DNA from 3 places in the Serpentinicella sp. ANB-PHB4 genome. Region 1 is predicted to be linked to each of the others. Evidence: riboswitches for the same ligand, from Rfam matches in the RefSeq annotation. Region 1 holds a riboswitch; each other region holds the start of a gene.
The links. Region 1 has a riboswitch for S-adenosylmethionine ahead of RH915_RS06995 (homocysteine synthase). Riboswitches for the same ligand answer to the same signal wherever they lie in the genome.
Positions count from the first base shown of each region.

Region 1 (6,538 bases):
CAAGAAAAATATTACTGAATTAATTGGGAATACACCCATGTTAGAGTTGGGTAATTATTCAAAATCATATAGTATTAATAGCGCTATAATTGGAAAACTTGAATACTTTAACCCTGGTGGAAGTGTTAAAGATAGGATTGGATATGCAATGATTAAAGATGCAGAAGATAAAGGCCTAATTACAAAAGGTACTATTATAGTTGAACCTACTAGTGGTAATACTGGTATTGCTTTGGCTTATGTTGCAGCTGCAAAGGGTTATAAATTAATTCTAACAATGCCTGATACGATGAGTTTAGAACGTAGAAGTCTCTTAAAGGCTTTAGGTGCTGAGCTTGTATTAACTCCAGGCTCTTTAGGCATGAAAGGTGCTATAGATAAAGCCCAAGAAATTGTGAATAATACCACTAATGCTTATATGCCTCAACAATTTGAAAATTCAGCTAATCCAGATATTCATAGAAAAACCACTGCTGAAGAGATTTGGCGAGATACAGAAGGGAAAGTTGATATTTTTATAGCTGGTGTTGGTACAGGAGGTACTGTTACTGGCGTAGGTGAAATTTTAAAAGAGAAAAATTCTGACATAAAAGTAATAGCAGTAGAACCTACAGATTCACCAGTTCTATCTGGGGGCAAAGCTGGTCCTCATAAGATTCAAGGTATTGGTGCAGGCTTTACTCCTAGTATATTAAATAGAGATATTATAGACGAAATATACCAAGTAAGTAATGAACAAGCTTTTGAAACATCAAGAAAAATTGCTGAAACAGAGGGGCTTTTAGTTGGTATTTCATCTGGTGCTGCAGCTTATACCGCTACACAAATTGCAACGCGACCAGAAAATAAGGGAAAGAATATTGTTGTTATTTTGCCTGATACAGGGGAAAGATATTTGTCAACAACCCTTTTTCAACCGGAATAAAGCAAACTGGTAAATTTCAAATTAAGTTTTTTTATTGACATGTTAAAAAATATAGAGTACTATTATAAAAAATTAATAATTTTTCTCATCAAGAGAGGTGTAGGGACTGGCCCGATGAAACCTCGGCAACCTTCATATACGTTATGAAAGGTGCCAACTCCAGCAATATTAAAGATATTGAAAGATGAGAGAGGCCTTTTATAGACGATTATATTTGTATAAATATAAGTTTTTTAATAACCTCTTTCATCATCCTCAAATGATGAAAGAGGTTATTTTGTTTTTAAATTCTAAATTTAAAGGAGCGATTATTTATGAGTAAGAAGCGTTTAAAATTTGACACACTACAGCTACATGCAGGACAACAAGCAGATCCTACTACGGGTTCTAGAGCAGTTCCAATTTATCAAACTACCTCTTATGTTTTTAACAATACTGACCATGCAGCTAATCTATTTTCATTAAAAGAGCCCGGGAACATATACACTAGAATTATGAACCCAACAACAGATGTTCTTGAACAAAGAATTGCGGCTCTAGAAGGAGGGGTTGGGGCATTAGCTGTTGCATCAGGACAAGCAGCCATTACCTATTCTATTTTAAATATTGCTAATACTGGAGACGAAATTATTTCTGCTAGTACCCTTTATGGAGGGACTTATAATCTATTTTCAACAACGTTACCTAAGTTAGGTATTAATACAGTATTTGTAGATCCAGATAACCCAGAAAACTTTAGAAAAGCTATTAAAGGTAATACAAAAGCTATCTATCTTGAAATAATAGGTAATCCAAGTATTAATTTAGTAGACATTGAAGCTGTTGCAAACATTGCTCATGAGAATGGTATTCCTTTAATAGTTGATAACACTTTTGGTACTCCTTATTTGATTCGACCAATTGATTTTGGTGCTGATATTGTCGTTCACTCTGCAACAAAATTTATTGGAGGTCATGGTACATCAATTGGTGGATTAATAATTGACTCAGGGAATTTTGATTGGGCAGACAGTGGTAAATTTCCTGGATTTACTGAACCAGATCATAGTTATAACGGTATTAGATATGCTCAATATTTAGGAGAATTAGCATTTATCATAAAAGCAAGGGTTCAGCTTTTAAGAGATACTGGATCCTCACTTAGTCCATTCAATGCTTTTTTACTTCTACAAGGACTTGAGACTTTATCCCTCAGAGTAGCTCGTCATGTGGAGAATTCAAAAAAAATAGCTAATTTTTTACAAAATCATCCCTTAGTTTCTTGGGTTAACTACCCTAGCACAAAAGATAATAAATATTATGAATTAGCAAAAAAATATTTTCCAAAGGGTGCTGGTTCTATCTTTACTTTTGGTGTTAAGGGTGGAATAGATGGGGCTAAAACATTTATAGATAACCTAGAAATTTTTTCATTATTAGCTAATGTTGCTGATGCTAAATCTCTAGTTATTCATCCAGCGAGTACTACACATGCACAGTTAAGCGAAGAGAAACAAAAGTTAGCAGGAGTTACACAAGATATGATTCGATTATCTGTAGGTTTAGAAGATGTAAAGGATTTAATTACAGACTTAGATCAAGCATTAAATAGCACAAAGTTAACCTAACATAAAAAAAGTTACTAATACCACTTTCCATAGGAAACTCTATAATTCATTCGTTATCGTATACTTATTTTTATCAAGTTGCTAGTAGGCATTTCTATAGGTGTGAACGTTGTTATATTTACAATCCTAATGGAATATGCCTATTTAAGGTGTTGTGGAATTGTATACTTCTATGGGTATAGTACAGTGTATACAACAGTTTTTAGTTTAATAATATTAGTACAAGGAGTTCAAACTAATAGGTAACCAAATATCATCAAAATAAAGAAAATTCTTTATACTAAAATCTAAATATAGTAACTAATTGTAACATGTATCAAATTGTATCTTTGTTAATATCATACTTATATTTAAACAATTCTAATGATTAATATCTAGTTTTACAAGTCACATAATGTTACTTAATTTATGTGACTTTTTAAAATTAATATTTATACAGCATATTTGGCATATATTATCTATTGGCACTTATTTTGCAAAGTAATATAATAACATCAAAGGAGGCGATTAAAATGCCCTATTTTACAGTAAATGACATCAATCTATATTACGAAATAAAAGGCAATCCTGATGCTGAAGAAACGATTATTTTATTTAATGGCATCATGTCTGGTATTGGTACTTGGACTCCAATTTTAGACGCTCTTGAAAAATTAAACTGCAAAATAATTCTTCATGACTTTAAAGGCCAACTTCTTTCTGATAAGCCTGAAGGTCCCTATACTTTAGCAGAACATGCTTCTGAGGCAAAGGCGCTATTAGATTTCTTAAACATAAAAGAATTTCATGCAGTTAGTACATCCTATGGTGGTGCTGTAGCTATGCGGTTTGCTACAGATTATCCTGAAAGTGTAAAAACGATTACGATTATCAATTCACTTAGTGAAGCTGATGAGATTATTAAACTACATATTAAATCATGGCGTTCTTTAGCCCTTACAAAAAACGCCCATGACTTTTTCTGGAGTTGTGCACCTGCTGTTTATAGTAATACTTTCCTTGAAAAATATAAAAAGGGTATTGAACAAAAAATAAAAGAAATGGAAAATATTCCTGATGACTTTTATTTTGGCCAACTTCAGTTATATAAAACATTTAATAATGGTGTTGGATTAACTCCCCAATTAAGTAATATAAAGTGTCCAGCTTTAGTCGTATGTGGAGAAAATGACGTAATTACTTCCTTAAAGTTTTCAAAAATTATCGCCAACAACTTACCACAATCAGAATTTGTTGTTATTCCAGACTGTGGACATGCTGCTATTTTAGAAAAGGCAGATACGATAACAACATTATTATTTGGATTTTTAACAAAACATTTTGTTAAATAAAAGTATTTCTATCAAGAAAAGCGCGTATAAAAATTAAAATACGCGCTTTCTTTCATCTTATTATTTTTTACAGTAAAGGATGTTCGCTTAAAGCTTTCAGTCTCATCCAACGACGATCTACTTCATGTTGTATACTTTCCATTCGCTTTTTATTATTCTCTTCTAATAAATGTTTTGTTATTCCCATGCGCTTAAACCAACTTGCCACAGGAATCTTATTTTTTGATTTTTCAGGATCATAATTCAGTGTGGTTATACCATGGTATATTTCAAATAAAGGGAAGTAACAAGAATCAACAGCAGTCCCAATCACACTTCTTTGTTCTTCAGGGGGACTTTTCCAATTTAACGGACAAGCTGAAATTGCTTTTACATAAGCTAATCCTTCCTTCTTTGATACATATTGTGCTTTTGCAATTTTTTTAATAAAATCAACAGGATGAGACTCTGCTACAGTAGCTATATAAGGTATATGGGTACCTGCCATAATCATAGGTGTATCTTTATGAAAAGTGCTCCACTCATCCCCTTTTTGAAATGAGCTTTTTCCTTCAAATGAAGGGCCTACAATTGATGTTTTGCTTTCAGCTAAGTGGGGCGTTGTATAAGAAAGTTGGTACCCAGTGTTCATATACCCACCGTTATCATATTCAAAAATGATCATATTGTGATTTCTTATTGCAGTACCAATTGCGGGACCCATTCCAATATCCATACCACCATCACCACTGACCATAACAAAAGTAATATCCGTATCCTGTGGTATCTCTCCTCGTCTTTGTTTCTCATGAAACATTTCAACAACTCCACTAAGGGTCGGTGCACCGTTTTGAAATAAATTATGGATATATGTACTTCTAAATGCTGTATGTGGATATCCGGTTGTTACAACCATTCCACATCCGGTTTGAAATAAAAAAACTACATATCCATTTAGCCCCTTTGACAATAAGTTTAAGTTGGGAAATATTCCACATCCAGGACAGGCTTGATGACCAGGAGCTATTCTTTTTGGTAACCCCGTCATATTACGGGTGTTCACCCCTTTGACACTAAGCACTCCAGTTTCTTCTTTTTCAACTGTTACACCATTATCAAAGTATTCGACTGTAGGTTTATCAATATATTGTTTTGCCTCCGTATTATTATTTCCTTCATATGAACCAACATAACTAAAAGTATTTTTAATTTTCCCATGCTCTGCAACTTCTAATGCTTCATTTAATAAGTCTACTGCATCTTGTATGAAAAATTCTTTTCCACCTAAACCATATACTCTACTAAATACTAAAGTGCTGTTTTCTGGATCATCTTTTAATGTGCTTTTAATCTCAATACTCATATTCCCTGCTTTTGTTCCATAACTTTCTTGTCTATCTGCTACACATAGCGCTTTTACATTTTTAAATGCTTTCTGTATTTCTTTACTTGGCCAAGGTCTAATGACATTAGCAGCAATAGCACCAACTTTTTTGCCTTCTTTTCTTAAGTTATCTACTGCTTCCATCGCTGTATCAAAAGATGAGTTCAGTATGAAAATGCAAGCCTCAGCATCTTCAACTTGATATGTTTCTAATAAATCATAATATCTTCCTGTAACCCTGCCAAACGCTTCAAATACCTTTGGTAAAGCTTCATAGGCTTTGTCCATTGCTTCGCTTAGCTGTAGCTTATTATTTATTAAGTCTGGTTCATTCATATATGGACCAAAAGTTTTAGGGTTTTCTACATCTAATGCATGATAGACAGGTTCATATTTACCTATAAATCCTTGTACATCTTCATTGTTTTTAAAAATATGATTTTTTCTTTTCTGGTGACTAGTAAAAAAACCATCACTTGCAATCATTGCTGGCAACATAACATCTTTTTGTTCTGATAATTTAGTAGCTATAATATTAAAGTCATATACCCTTTGGGGGTCTTTAGCCATTAAAGTGATCCATCCTGAGTTTAGTGTATACATGATATCACTATGATCCCCTTTTATATCAAGGGGCCCTGAAACAGCTCTTGTAACAACATTTAATATCATAGGTGCTCTAGTCCCAGATTGCACTGGTAACTGTTCTAATGCATATAATAAACCATTTGCAGATGTTGCATTTATTACTCTACCTCCGGCAACCGATGCACCATAACATATTCCTGCTGCACCATGTTCCCCGTCTGCAGGAATCAATACAATTTCATGCTCACCTTCTGCCTTAAACGCACTTAATTCTTCCGATATTCCCGTTGAGGGTGTTATTGGAAAATAACCCATAACATGAAAGTTCATTTGACTTGCTGCAATAGCAGCCATTTCATTACCGTTCTTGAATATACTTTTTTGTTCTCTCATTATCTTATCCCTTCTTTCAATCTATAACTTCACTGTTAATTTATCTATTTCATGATCTATCTCTAATTCCTCAGTTAATGCTTCAACTGGACATACATCTACACATCTTAAACAACCTTTGCAAAACTGATAATCCAACCCTAAATTAAACATTTGTATTTTTTGTTTCTTCTCATCTTCTTTTAACTCAAATTTATAGCAATAATCAGGACAAGTCATTTCACACATCCCACAATGAATGCACCTTCCTTCATGAAATAATGGAATTTTGCCTTGTCTACTAGACTGATTATTTTTTAATATACTATTTCCTGGCTCAACAATGACACCT
Region 1 covers NZ_JAVKGO010000006.1:143,361-149,898, forward strand. Annotated here, with positions in the region: gene cysK (cysteine synthase A) at 1-925, shown strand, start outside; SAM riboswitch class I at 1,008-1,116, shown strand; gene RH915_RS06995 (homocysteine synthase) at 1,240-2,532, shown strand; gene RH915_RS07000 (alpha/beta fold hydrolase) at 3,045-3,863, shown strand; gene RH915_RS07005 (thiamine pyrophosphate-dependent enzyme) at 3,931-6,207, opposite strand; gene RH915_RS07010 (2-oxoacid:acceptor oxidoreductase family protein) at 6,229-6,538, opposite strand, start outside.

Region 2 (6,538 bases), on a different contig from region 1:
ATTGTTTAAACCAGGGCAACTATCCACCGTCATACTGAACGCAGTGAAGTATCAGGTTTTTGACTTTCCCCTAACCAACTAACCAACTTTCTACTAACCAACTTACCAACTTCATAGTCATCCTGATTAATGTAACGAAGGATCTAGATTAAAGGTAGCTTCGAATTCATTCGAAGGTTTCCCGTAGATCATTTTGTTAAGATACAGTAGCTCCGAATTTATTCGAAGATGAGCATAATCATTTAGCTTTTGATTTTCTTGACCAACTATCTACTGACCAACTGCAACGCTGTCATCCTGAGCAAAGCGAAGGATCTCGGGTTTAAGAAATTTGCCTTTGCCTTTCGCTCTTCCTAACCAACTAACTACTAACCAACTGACCAACTGAAAGTTATGCCTTTCCTTTCCAACTTTCCCCTTTCCGACTTACCAACTTTCTACTAACCAACTAACCAACTTTCCAACCCATTCTAATTATTTTTTGCTCCTCCCCTTAATATAGATAGATTAGGAGGGGAGCACATGGATAGACTTTTTGATTATATAACCCGAGAGGTAATGGTACTTTTAATTGCAGCAATGCCCTTAATGGAATTGAGAGGAGCCATACCTATAGGCGTTTCATTGGGGTTACATCCCTTGCATGCTACTGTACTTGGCATATTAGGGAGTTTGGCACCAGTGCCTTTTTTACTAATATTTATAAAACCTATTGTTATCCGTATAAAAAATTTACCATGGATTAATAAATTAGTAAATCGAATGATCCAAAGAACTAGGAGGAAAGGAGATAAAATAAGGAAATATAGCGTGATAGGCCTAGTTTTATTTGTTGCTGTCCCCTTGCCAAGTACTGGGGTGTGGAGTGGATGTCTAGCCGCAGTTTTATTTAATATTCCATTTAAGCATGCACTACCCTCTATTGCATTAGGAACTTCTATAGCTGGGACCATTATGTTTATACTGAGCTATGTTGCTGTGCATTTGTAGAGCGCTTAAAAAGGTATGCTAATTAATAATATTTTTTACTTGACAATAAAACAATGGAAGTGATAGTATTAATACGCAATTGAATAGAGATCTTGATTCCTTATCAAGAGAGGTGGAGGGATGGGCCCGATGAAACCCGGCAACCATAATGCTTTTAAGTATGGTGCCAATTCCCCCAGAATTAAAATTCTGGAAGATGAGGAGAGGTAATCGATAATAGGAACCTCTTCTTCAAGGAGAGGTTTTTTGTTTTGTTAAAAAGCTCCCAAAAGATTTGGAATACAAGGTATTTTAAAGGGTATAGTAATAAAATAAGAAAAATATAGGAGGGACACGAATGATAAAAAGACTATTTACATCTGAGTCGGTTACGGAAGGACATCCAGATAAAATTTGTGATCAAATATCAGACGCGGTATTAGATGCCATTTTTGAGCAAGACCCTAAGGCAAGGGTAGCTTGTGAAACAACAGTAACAACAGGCTTAGTACTACTTTCAGGAGAAATAACAACAAACTGTTATGTAGATATACCGAAAGTTGTTAGAAAAACAATAGAAGAAATAGGCTATACAAGAGCCAAGTATGGCTTTGATGCAAATACATGCGCAGTTTTAACTTCGATTGATGAGCAATCCCCAGACATTGCAATGGGCGTTGATGAGGCTTTGGAAAGTCGTGAAGGAGAAAAAGATGCAGATCTAGAAGCTACTGGAGCGGGAGATCAAGGGTTAATGTTTGGATTTGCATGTAATGAAACACCAGAGTTAATGCCATTACCAATTTCTTTATCTCATAAACTATCTAAACGTTTAGCAGATGTTAGAAAAAATGGCACATTACCTTACTTACGTCCTGATGGAAAAACCCAAGTAACCGTTGAGTACGAAGATAACAAACCTAAAAGAGTAGATACCATTGTTATATCTACCCAACATAGCCCTGAAATAGAGCAAAAAACCATTGAACAAGATATGATACAGCATGTAGTAAACGAAGTAGTACCTGTAGAATTACTTGATGATGAGACGAAATACTACATAAATCCAACAGGTCGATTTGTAATCGGTGGGCCACAAGGAGATGCAGGTTTAACTGGAAGAAAAATTATTGTTGATACCTACGGTGGCTACGCAAGACATGGTGGCGGTGCTTTTTCTGGAAAAGATCCAACAAAAGTAGACAGATCAGCAGCTTATGCAGCTAGATATGTAGCGAAAAACATTGTAGCAGCAGGACTTGCAGAGAAATGTGAAATTGGATTAGCATATGCCATTGGCGTTGCCAGACCAGTTTCTGTACTAGTTGAAACTTTTGGAACAGGAAAAGTAAGTGATGATAAAATTGCTGAATTAGTTCAAAAACATTTCGATTTAAGACCAGCAGCCATTATTAAAAACCTAGATTTAAGAAGACCAATATACAGACAAACAGCTGCCTACGGACACTTTGGAAGAACAGATATATCACTTCCATGGGAGCAAACAGACAAAGCTGAAATATTAAAACAAGAAGCTTTTCAATAAACAAAAAAAAGAAAATCATTCAACAGGATGATTTTCTTTTTTGTTTTTTGTTTATTATTTTAATTTGACTTGTACCTTCGAATTCATTCGAAGGTAACCACAATGATCTGTCATTCACTTCCCTTTCCCCTTTCCACTTTCCAACTTTCCAACTACTCTTATCGTACCCCACCGCCTTTATGTTATAATAAAAACAACATAAGCTTTAGGAGGCAATAACGTGGTTGAATTACAGGGGCAATTAGTAGAAATTATATTCTCAAACGAGGCCAATGGATATACCGTGGCAATACTTTTATCCGAAGAGGAAGAAGTAACCGTTGTCGGATATTTACCAACCCTAAAGGCTGGGGATAAAATACAAGTGCAAGGAAACTGGAAAATACACCCTGTATACGGACAACAACTGGAGATAACTCAGTTTAGAACCATCATGCCCTCAACGGAAAAAGAAATCTTAAATTATTTATCCTCTGGGGTGATCCCTGGAATCGGTGAAAAAATGGCGGAAAGAATTATTGACTACTTTGGTACAAAAACATTAGAAATAATGGAAAAAAATCCAGATAGACTTCGAGAAGTATCAGGAATAGGACAGTCCAAGGCAGAGAGTATTAAAGTTGCTTTTCAAGAACAGCATGAGCTTCGGGAAATTATATTATTTTTAAATAAATACAATATACCAACTAGCTTTGGTGTAAAAGTGTATAAAAAGTATGGAAGTCAAACGATTGATGTCATTCAAGAAAATCCCTATCGATTAGCAGAGGATATACACGGAATTGGGTTTCACACATCAGATCAGATTGCTAGAACCCTAGGGATCCCTTTTAATTCAAAATATCGAGTTTCCGCAGGGGTCCAATATACAATTAACAGCTTTCACTTAGAAGGACACACCTATATTCCAGGGGAAATGTTAATAGAAAAAACAGCAAAACTATTAAATATAGATGAAGAAGGGATCAGTGAAGGTATACAGCACTTAGCCCTAGATCAAAAAATACAATTAGAGCGCATGGCCGATGATATTAACATTTATAGTATGCCTTATTATTATGCTGAAACAAATGTGTGTAAAAAAGTGATAGAACTTTCTCAAGTACAATTTGAAAAAGTGGATATTGACGTAGAGGCAACACTCTTAAGCATTGAAGAAAAAGAAGAAATTCATTTAGCTGAAAATCAAAAAGAAGCAATTAAACAGGCCATGGACAAAGGACTACTTGTTATTACAGGAGGACCGGGAACTGGGAAGACCACAACTGTAAATACTTTAATCAAGGTTTTTGAAGCACTCGACAAAAAGGTTATACTTGGTGCGCCCACAGGAAGAGCAGCAAAAAGAATGACAGAGGCCACAGGAAAAGAATCAAAGACCATTCATCGACTTTTGGAGTTAGGATTTTCAGATGAGGATCAGGAATTTGGATTTTTAAGAAATGAAGAACAACCTTTAGAAGCAGATGTTGTTATCATTGATGAAGTATCCATGGTAGATATTATTCTAATGAACAGTTTAATAAAAGCAGTCGGGTTAGGAACGAGACTTATTCTTGTAGGGGACGTAGATCAACTTCCTTCAGTAGGAGCAGGGAATGTGCTGAAAGACATTATTAGCAGTAATATTATAAAAGTTGTAAAACTAAATGAGATTTTTAGACAGGCCCAAGAAAGTATGATCATTGTGAATGCCCATAGGATTAATAAAGGGGAACGGCCTGTTTTAAATAAAAAAGACAAAGATTTTTACTTTATGTCAAAGGGAAACCCAAGGGATATTTTAGGTACAATTATAGAACTAGTCATTAAGAGACTTCCAAAGCACTATGGGTTTGATACGATGAAGGATATCCAAGTTCTTTCCCCTATGAAGAAAGGGGAGCTTGGAACCATTAATTTAAACAAGCAGCTGCAACAACATATTAATACGCCAGCCCATTATAAAGAAGAAAGGGTTTTAAAAGAGAAAACCTTTAGGGTTGGGGATAAGGTCATGCAGATTAAAAACAATTATACTTTGAAATGGCGAAATATTGACGAGGATGTAGAGGAAGAAAAAGGAGAAGGTGTATTTAACGGAGATATAGGTTATGTGCATGAAATTGATAGCCAGGAACAGATACTCAGTGTACTATTCGAAGATGGTCGGTTAGTGGAGTACGATTTTGTCAGACTAGACGAGTTAGAATTAGCCTATTGTGTTACAATTCATAAAAGTCAGGGGTCAGAATTTCCAGTTGTGGTGATGCCAGTTACTTGGGGACCTCCCATGCTACTTACTAGAAACTTACTATACACAGCAATTACCCGGGCAAAATCCTTAGTAGTATTGGTAGGAAACGAAAAATATTTAAAAACAATGATTGATAATAATAAAATTACAGAGCGTTATTCTGGATTAGGAACAAGACTTAAAAAATTCTATGAGTTTCATACAGAAAATCCCTAAGGAAATTAAAAGCGTAAAATGCAACATAAGTGGATATCTATATAATAAAAATAAAACTAAAACTAAAAAAGTTTGTCATTCTGAACGAAGTGAAGAATCTTGGGTTTGTTATAATCTCGTAGCTTCGAATTCATTCGAAGGTTTACTATTTGGCATGTATAATAGCAATTTGTAGAGGCGAATTCATTCGCCGCAATACTACACCAATGAATTATTTACAATAAAGAAGGAAAATCCCGAAAATTGTAGAATATTTAAATATGGATACAAAAAAAGCGTGGATAAAAGAACTAAAAGCCTATGGAGAAGCCTTTCTCGATTTTATCTATCCTAATATACACTGCATGACATGCGGTGAGGATATAACCAAAGATTCAAAAAATAATATTTGTACCTTTTGTTATGAAAAAATTAAATTTGTTCAGGGGGTTCAATACCCTTATGGCATGACTTACTATGATCGTATTATCTCTGTAGCAGAATACAAAGGACCGATTAAAAAAGCTGTAAAGGATTTTAAATATTACGATAAAGTTTATTTAGGTAAACTGATGGCAAATCTTATGGCAGATCGAATTAGCCAAGAGGAAATAGACTTTGATAGCGTCGTAGCCGTTCCATTACATGGGAGCAAGGAAAAATATAGAGGATATAATCAAGCACATATACTTGCAAAACATTTAAGTAGATTATTAGATAAAGAATATATTAAAAATGCATTAATTAGATCAAAAAACACAGAAGATATGAACAAACTTACAAAAACAAAACGGATAGAAAATGTCCGGGATGTTTTTGAAGCAAATAATAAGATAGCATTGAAAAATAAACATATATTATTAGTAGATGATGTTTACACCACAGGTGCAACGGCGGACGCCTGTAGTCAAACACTATATAATGGTGGTGCAAGACGTATAACCGTTGGCACTTTTGCAAAGGCAAGAATGAAGGGGACATCATAAACTATTAAAGAACATATAAAATGAGTTACTAATCTGAAGATCAGATATATTTAAAATAAATAGGAGGGATCGATTATGGATTTAAGAAATTGTTCTAAATGTGGTAGAGTATTTTCCTATAAGGGTTCTACAGTCTGTTCCAGATGTGCTAGCACCTACGAAGATGATTATAAAAAAGTAAAGGATTATTTATACGATAATCCTGGAGCATCGATATCAGAAGTTTCTGAAGAGACAGAAGTTCCGGAAAAGCAAATATTAAAATATTTAAGAGAAGCCCGAATTGAAATTAGAGAAGACAGCAATTATTTACTTGATTGTGAACGTTGTGGCACTGGCATTAAGTCCGGCAGATACTGTGATAAATGCGCAGGAGAAATGAGAAGAGAGTTTGGGGCTGCTATTAAACCAAAAACCGAATCGAAGAAAGAGGAATCAAAAAAAACAAATACAAAAATGCACGTTGCAGATATGAGAAAAAAAAGATAAATAAATATAAAGAAACACCTCAATTGTTCCGATAGTATTAGTATAAGACTAAATTGGAAAGTTGAGGTGTTTTTTATGAAGATTTTTAATAATCCCCAATTATCGAAGGTAATGAAC
Region 2 covers NZ_JAVKGO010000013.1:322-6,859, forward strand. Annotated here, with positions in the region: gene RH915_RS09670 (COG2426 family protein) at 523-990, shown strand; SAM riboswitch class I at 1,088-1,193, shown strand; gene metK (methionine adenosyltransferase) at 1,328-2,515, shown strand; gene recD2 (SF1B family DNA helicase RecD2) at 2,736-4,967, shown strand; gene RH915_RS09685 (ComF family protein) at 5,228-5,932, shown strand; gene RH915_RS09690 (TIGR03826 family flagellar region protein) at 6,008-6,421, shown strand; gene flgM (flagellar biosynthesis anti-sigma factor FlgM) at 6,497-6,538, shown strand, end outside.
Region 2: linked by a shared signal. The riboswitch ahead of metK (methionine adenosyltransferase) and the one ahead of RH915_RS06995 (homocysteine synthase) in region 1 are both predicted to bind S-adenosylmethionine.

Region 3 (6,538 bases), on a different contig from region 1:
CTTGTAGGTTCATCACCAGTAAGCACCAATAGATTGTTCGCGCCTAAAACTGATGCACCTAAAAGTTCTGATTGTAGTGCAATAGTATTTCTATCTCTACAGGTTAAGTGAAATATTGATTCGACTCCTGTTTCTGTTTTAATATGATGGGCAAGAGCAATTGCACTTGTTCTCATATTAGCCATAGGTCCATCTGTTATATTAACAGCATCGACTACCCCTTTTAAATCATTAACAGCTTGTAATAACTTCGATGTGTCAACACCTTTAGGTGGCTCTAGCTCTACTGTTATACTAAATTTTCTCTTTCTTAACTTTTCTTTTAAATGATTCATTCTTTATCCCCCTATATTCATTATTCTTTTTGCAAGTCTAACAGCACTTACAGCATCCTCAGAGTAGTATGCACCAATTTCTTTAGCATAGGATTCTGTAACAACTGCCCCACCAACTACTACTGGTATTTTGTGCTCTAATTTTTTTAATTTTTCAGTTATTTTCTTCATTTCCGGCATGGTTGTTGTCATCAGTGCACTTAGACCAATCAAGTCAGCTTTTTCCTTTACTGCCGTTTGGATAATTTTTTCTTCTTCTACATCTTTTCCAAGATCGATTACATGAAAACCGTGATTTTGCAACATAATTGATACAATGTTTTTTCCAATATCATGTATATCACCTTTTACTGTTGCTATTACAACTGTACCAAGTTTTTTCTCTTTTACCGTCTTCAAATCTTTTTCTAAGTAATTAAAAACCTGTTGTGCAGACTCTGCACCTAGTAAAAGTTGTGGTAAGAAAAATATTTTTTCTTCATATTTTTTCCCTATTTCTTCTAATGCAGGTATAATACATTTATTTACGATTTCTATAGATGCAAGCCCTTCTTTCTTTAGCTGCTTTGCTAAAGGAACACAAGCATCTTTTTCTCCATTTTTAATTGCTTTAAACAGATTATGTTCAATATTTGTATCTACATGCCTATTTTGATGCTTTTCTTCTTGTTCTTCAGAAAAATAATTCACAAATTCCTTTGCGTTTTTATCTTTTCCTGTTAGTACATCCGAGCTTTTAATAACTGTCCACATGCTTTCTATATATGGATTCAAAATTGGTATATCTAGCCCCGCCTCTAATGCCATGGATAAAAACGTACTATTTAATACATTTCGATTAGGTAATCCATGGGATATATTACTAATTCCTAACACAGTCTTTACGCCAAGTTTTTCTTTAACTAATCGTATGGTTTTAATACTCTCTAATGCATGATCTTGTTGTGCACCTGCCGTTAGGACAAGGGTATCTATAAATATATCTTTAGGATTAAGACCATACTCTACTGCTGTATTTACGATTTTCTCGGCTATAACAAAACGTTCCTCTGCTTTTTTCGGTATTCCTTTATGGTCCAGCGTCAATCCTAAAACTGCAGCTCCATATTTTTTTGCTAATTGTAAAACTTTATGTAAATGTTTTTCATCCCCATTTGTAGAGTTAATTAAAGCTTTTCCACTATAAGCTTTTAGCCCTTCTTCCATTGCTTCAAAATTTACCGTATCTATACTCACCGGCGCTTGTATACTTCTTTGAATTTCATAAATAGCATCTTTCATCACTTGACGCTCTTCAGTCAGATTCACGCCGACATTTACATCAATAATATCTGCATTTGCTTCAACCTGCTTTACTGCTTCTTTGGAGAGGACACTTAATTTATTTTCTTTTATGGCTTCTGCTAAATATTTTTTTGCTGTGGGATTAATACATTCTCCAATTACTTTAGTAGGGAGATCTTCGTTTAGTATTAATGTTTTTGTCATGCTCGCTAATTTAGTAAATGGAATTTCTGCTTTAGGTTCTGGTTGTAGCTTATTGGTCATTTTTCTAATCGCTTTTATATGCTCCGGGGTCGTACCGCAACAGCCGCCAATTATATTAACACCTGCTTTTACTAATGCTTCTACATAACTAGCCATAGCATCTGCAGTTAAATTGAATTGGGTTTGCCCATTCACTAACACCGGTAATCCGGCGTTTGGTTGAACAATTATATTTTTATCAGTAACCTTTCTCATACGTTTTACAATATCTATCATTAAATCTGGGCCAAAACCACAGTTTATACCCAGTACATCTACCCCTATTGCCTCTAAAATAGTAGCAATACTTTCTGGATCGGAACCTGTTAACGTCCTTTGTTTTTCATCAAAAGTTAGAGTGCATATTATAGGAACATCACCGGCATCTTTTGCTGCAATCACAGCTGCTCTTGCTTCTTGTATGTCTGTCATTGTCTCTATAACTAGTAAATCTACACCGGCATCAATTAATAATTTTGCCTGCTCAAAAAAAACATCATAAGCCTCATCAAAGAGTAGATCTCCTAAGGGATATAATAATTTTCCTGTTGGTCCTATATCCCCTGCTACTAATACATTTTCTTTCTCCTCTTGCTTTGCAAGACGAACAGCTTCTTGATTTATTTCTGTAATTTCACCTTCTAAGTTGTATGCTTTTAACTTTATTCTATTGGCCCCAAAAGTATTTGTTTGAATAATATGCGCGCCTGAATCGATGTATGCGCTATGGATGTCTTTTATTATTTCTTTTTGATTTAAATTATATATTTCTGGACATTCCCCCGACACTAAACCTTTTTTTTGAAGCATTGTTCCCATTGCTCCATCAAAAACCAAAACTTTTTTTGACAATAAATCAGTCAACATTTTTTTATTCATTTACTCAAACCTCTTTCCCTTAATTATTTGTAGTTTGCACCTTCACGATAAGAACAATGTTCTAAGTTACAGTAGCTACATTTGTCTTTTCTATTTGTATTGTTCTTTTTTGTCCACCCAACTAAAGCTGTAACAGATTTTCTAGGTATTAAAATACTACTATCTGTAATCCTTAGATCTATTTCCTTTGTATTTAACAGATCTAAAATACTATTTTGATTTGTAATTGTAAAATCCCCATATCCTGGACTAAATCTCCTTGTTAATCTATATCCATTCTGTAAAGCTTCTTGTTCTACAATTTGATTTAATTTGTTTATTGATTCTTCTGCCGCTTCTGAACCAATTGCATCCATAATCAGCCCTCGAGTATATTCTCCTTTTTCATTTAGTTTATCTATGTGATTATCAAGTTGCTGTCCAATAGTAACGGCTATAAAGGTAGTATACCTACTTCCATCTAATAACTGCTCTATATCAGCGGACTTAATTTGGTAATCTACATCAGCTAAATAAATTTTTTCTTTATTTATTTGCTTAATTTCAAATGTCTGATATATCCCTACTGGATTAATTAAACGTTTGGCTTCATCAATACAGTCTTCAATTAATTGGCTCATCTTTTCTGTTAGTTCAGTCTTGCCCTTTTGGTACCCCAAATGCCTTAGTATTTTTTCTTTTTCTAAATGTTGGATATCTATATTATGTATCACGGTTCATCATCACCTCAATTAATTAATATTATCTCTTTTTCAAAATAAAAAAACTACTTTTCTAATGAGAAAAGTAGTTTTGATCTAACCCTTACTCATCTATCAGAACTTAGTTCTGCAGGAATTAGCACCTTGCATATATATTGCAGGTTGCCGGGTTTCATCGGGCCAGTCCCTCCACCACTCTGGATAAGAATATTTATTTTTTAAAATTTCAGAATTATTTATTCAAGTTTAATCTATTCCTCGAAGTATGTCAAGTACTATAGTTAAACTTTATGGTTCTCTATTATCTGTATACTGGTCCCTTGCAAGTATAAGTTCCTGATAGGTATCTACACTTACTACCCCATCGGCAAAAATATTGAAATCTCTCTGAAAGTTTCGAACTGCTTCTTGGGTTTGTGCATCATACACACCATCTATCTCTCCATCATAGTATCCTAAGAGGGTAAGAATTGTCTTTACTTCGAAAACATCTGGTCCCGGTTCTATATCAACATCCAGTATTCGTCCAGTAAATACATCCCCTGTAATTTTTACCGGTGTTCCCAAAGGAACAATGTCGTAAAGTTCATTTACATCTTCGTTAAACATTCGCACACAACCTCTACTTGCCTCGGTACCAATTGATTCTGGTTCGTCTGTACCATGTATTCCATAGCCTCCCCAAGGCACATTTATCCGCATCCATCTTGTTCCAAATGGTCCACCGGGATTCCTTGTTTTCTGTATTATTTGCCAATCTCCTACAGGTGTTGGTGTTGATGGTGTCCCTACGGCAACACGATAGGCATTGAGTATCTCTGTAAACCTTTTTAGCGTAAGTGTTGTTCTTTCTAAATCGATCTCAATAGTATACCCTTCTTCTGGAATAGGATACTCTCTTTCAGGACTTAGTCCTATAGCATTCCAAGTATCTGGTCCTACAATGCCATCAGGCGGTAACCCATAATCAGTTTGAAAGGCTCTCACAGCTTCAAATATTTCTTCATCATATATCATATCTATGGGTCCATCGTAAAAACCTAACTCTGTTAACCGTTCTTGTACATGCATTACATCAGGACCTTGCATATATGGTGATAAAAGCCTTAAATATCTACTCGTTAGCTTCATAACTCACCCCTCCTTGATATATGATACGTTATTCCCTTTAAATGTTTACAAAAAAAATCTTACCCCTTGTGGGATAAGATTTTTATAATAAACATATTATTTAGCTGCTTTTTCAAGGGCTCTTTCTACTGCTTGTTGCCATTTGTTACTTGAACTTGTTGCACCAGTGTATTCATCCACATCTGCACTGTTTGCTTCAACAAATCTACCTGGCATTTCTTCTAAAGCTTCATGCCATTGCTCAAATGTATAGTCTTCGTCTTTTAATACTTCTTCTTCGTCATCCATTCTTGTCTCTTTTAACTCAACATCTACGATGTTATCATTTTCGATTGTTACCCTTGCAATCCCACGACTACCTCTTTCATCTACATCCGAAACTCCGTGGAATACACCTTCGAAGTAAGTTGCATCACTAGTATCTACAAGGGCCATTTCTAATGCTCTTTCTACTGATTGTTTCCAGTAGTTACTTGAGCTTGTTGCTCCTGTAAATACATCTACGTCAGCGCTGTTTGCTTCAACAAATCTACCTGGCATTTCTTCTTTTGCATCATGGAACGCATCATATCCGTAATCTGAATCTTTTTCTTCACCGAAATCATTAAATTCAGCTACTTGCACATCTACGATCGCATCATCTTCAATTGTTACTGTTGCCATACCATAACCTCTTGCTCCTGCATCAGAGTAAGCAGTGTATGTACCATCTTGATACGTATTTGTTGCGTCTCCACCAGTTGCTGGTGTATCTGAAGAACATCCTACGATAACAAAAATCATTGCTACAGCTAATAAAATCGTTAATAGTTTTTTCATTTCTATTCCTCCTTGTTTTTGATTGTTAAATATTCGTCAAAGTTCGCCAATAATCGACAATACATGACTAAAATGATTATAAACGATATTTTGATATTAATCAATTGCATTTTAAATTGTTGTAATTAATGAAATTTTCAGAATGCTAAAATTTTGTAATAGATATAAGACTTTTTAAAAGCGCCTAGGTCGCTTTAGTTAAAAAACTTTCAGTTCGTCTACTGCTTCAACACTTTCTGTTCTTCTGCAAGGGCCCATATAGTCGGAAAGTGCTCTGTTTATTATAACTTTTCCAGTATATTAATACCCCCATTACTTATAATTAAACAAATTTTGCTAAATACTATGTTTGTTTACTTTCATAATTAATATTGCTATAATATTATCCAGAAAAGGAGCTGTTATAATATGTTTAAAATAAAAACTAAAATAGTTTTTTTAATTATTGCTACACTTTTTGTCGTTGTAGGCTGTAGTAGTGAACAAGGACAAGAATCAGAGCTAGTATTAGTACAAGAAGTTGACTTCGTTCTTGGGACGATGGGTCAAATACAGGTTTTTGCTGAATCTAAAGAAATAGGAAATGAAGCGATTCGTAAAGCTTACGACCGTATAAAAGATATTGAAAATACAATGAGCACTTCTATAGAAGGAAGTGATGTTTACCAAGTAAATTTATCTGCTGGTCAGTCTTATGTTGATGTTTCCCAAGACACACTATTTGTTATAAACAAAGGTTTAGAATACTTCGATCTTACAGATGGCACTTTTAACATAGGGCTTGGAAAACTTATTAATTTATGGGGGATCGGAAAAGAAAATGAACGAGTACCTTCTCAAGATGAAATACAAAAAGCTAAAGCGCATATTGATATTCAAAATATAAGTATTGATAATGGATCTGTTAAACTTGAAGATCCGGAAATGGCTATGGACTTAGGCGGAATCGCAAAAGGATATGCTGTAGATGAAGCGATAAATGTTTTAAAAGATGAAGGAATAAATAGCGGTCTTGTAAATCTTGGAGGAGATATATACGCTTTAGGTAATAAAGCCGATGGCGACCCTTGGAACGTAGGAATCCAAAACCCTGATAGTTCTAGTGGTTCAGTTGTCATGTCTATTGCCTTAGCTGACAAATCGATT
Region 3 covers NZ_JAVKGO010000024.1:640-7,177, forward strand. Annotated here, with positions in the region: gene RH915_RS11230 (methylenetetrahydrofolate reductase) at 1-335, opposite strand, end outside; gene RH915_RS11235 (homocysteine S-methyltransferase family protein) at 339-2,741, opposite strand; gene RH915_RS11240 (vitamin B12 dependent-methionine synthase activation domain-containing protein) at 2,765-3,454, opposite strand; SAM riboswitch class I at 3,547-3,650, opposite strand; gene RH915_RS11245 (L,D-transpeptidase family protein) at 3,731-4,573, opposite strand; gene RH915_RS11250 (FMN-binding protein) at 4,670-5,392, opposite strand; gene RH915_RS11255 (FAD:protein FMN transferase) at 5,801-6,538, shown strand, end outside.
Region 3: linked by a shared signal. The riboswitch ahead of RH915_RS11240 (vitamin B12 dependent-methionine synthase activation domain-containing protein) and the one ahead of RH915_RS06995 (homocysteine synthase) in region 1 are both predicted to bind S-adenosylmethionine.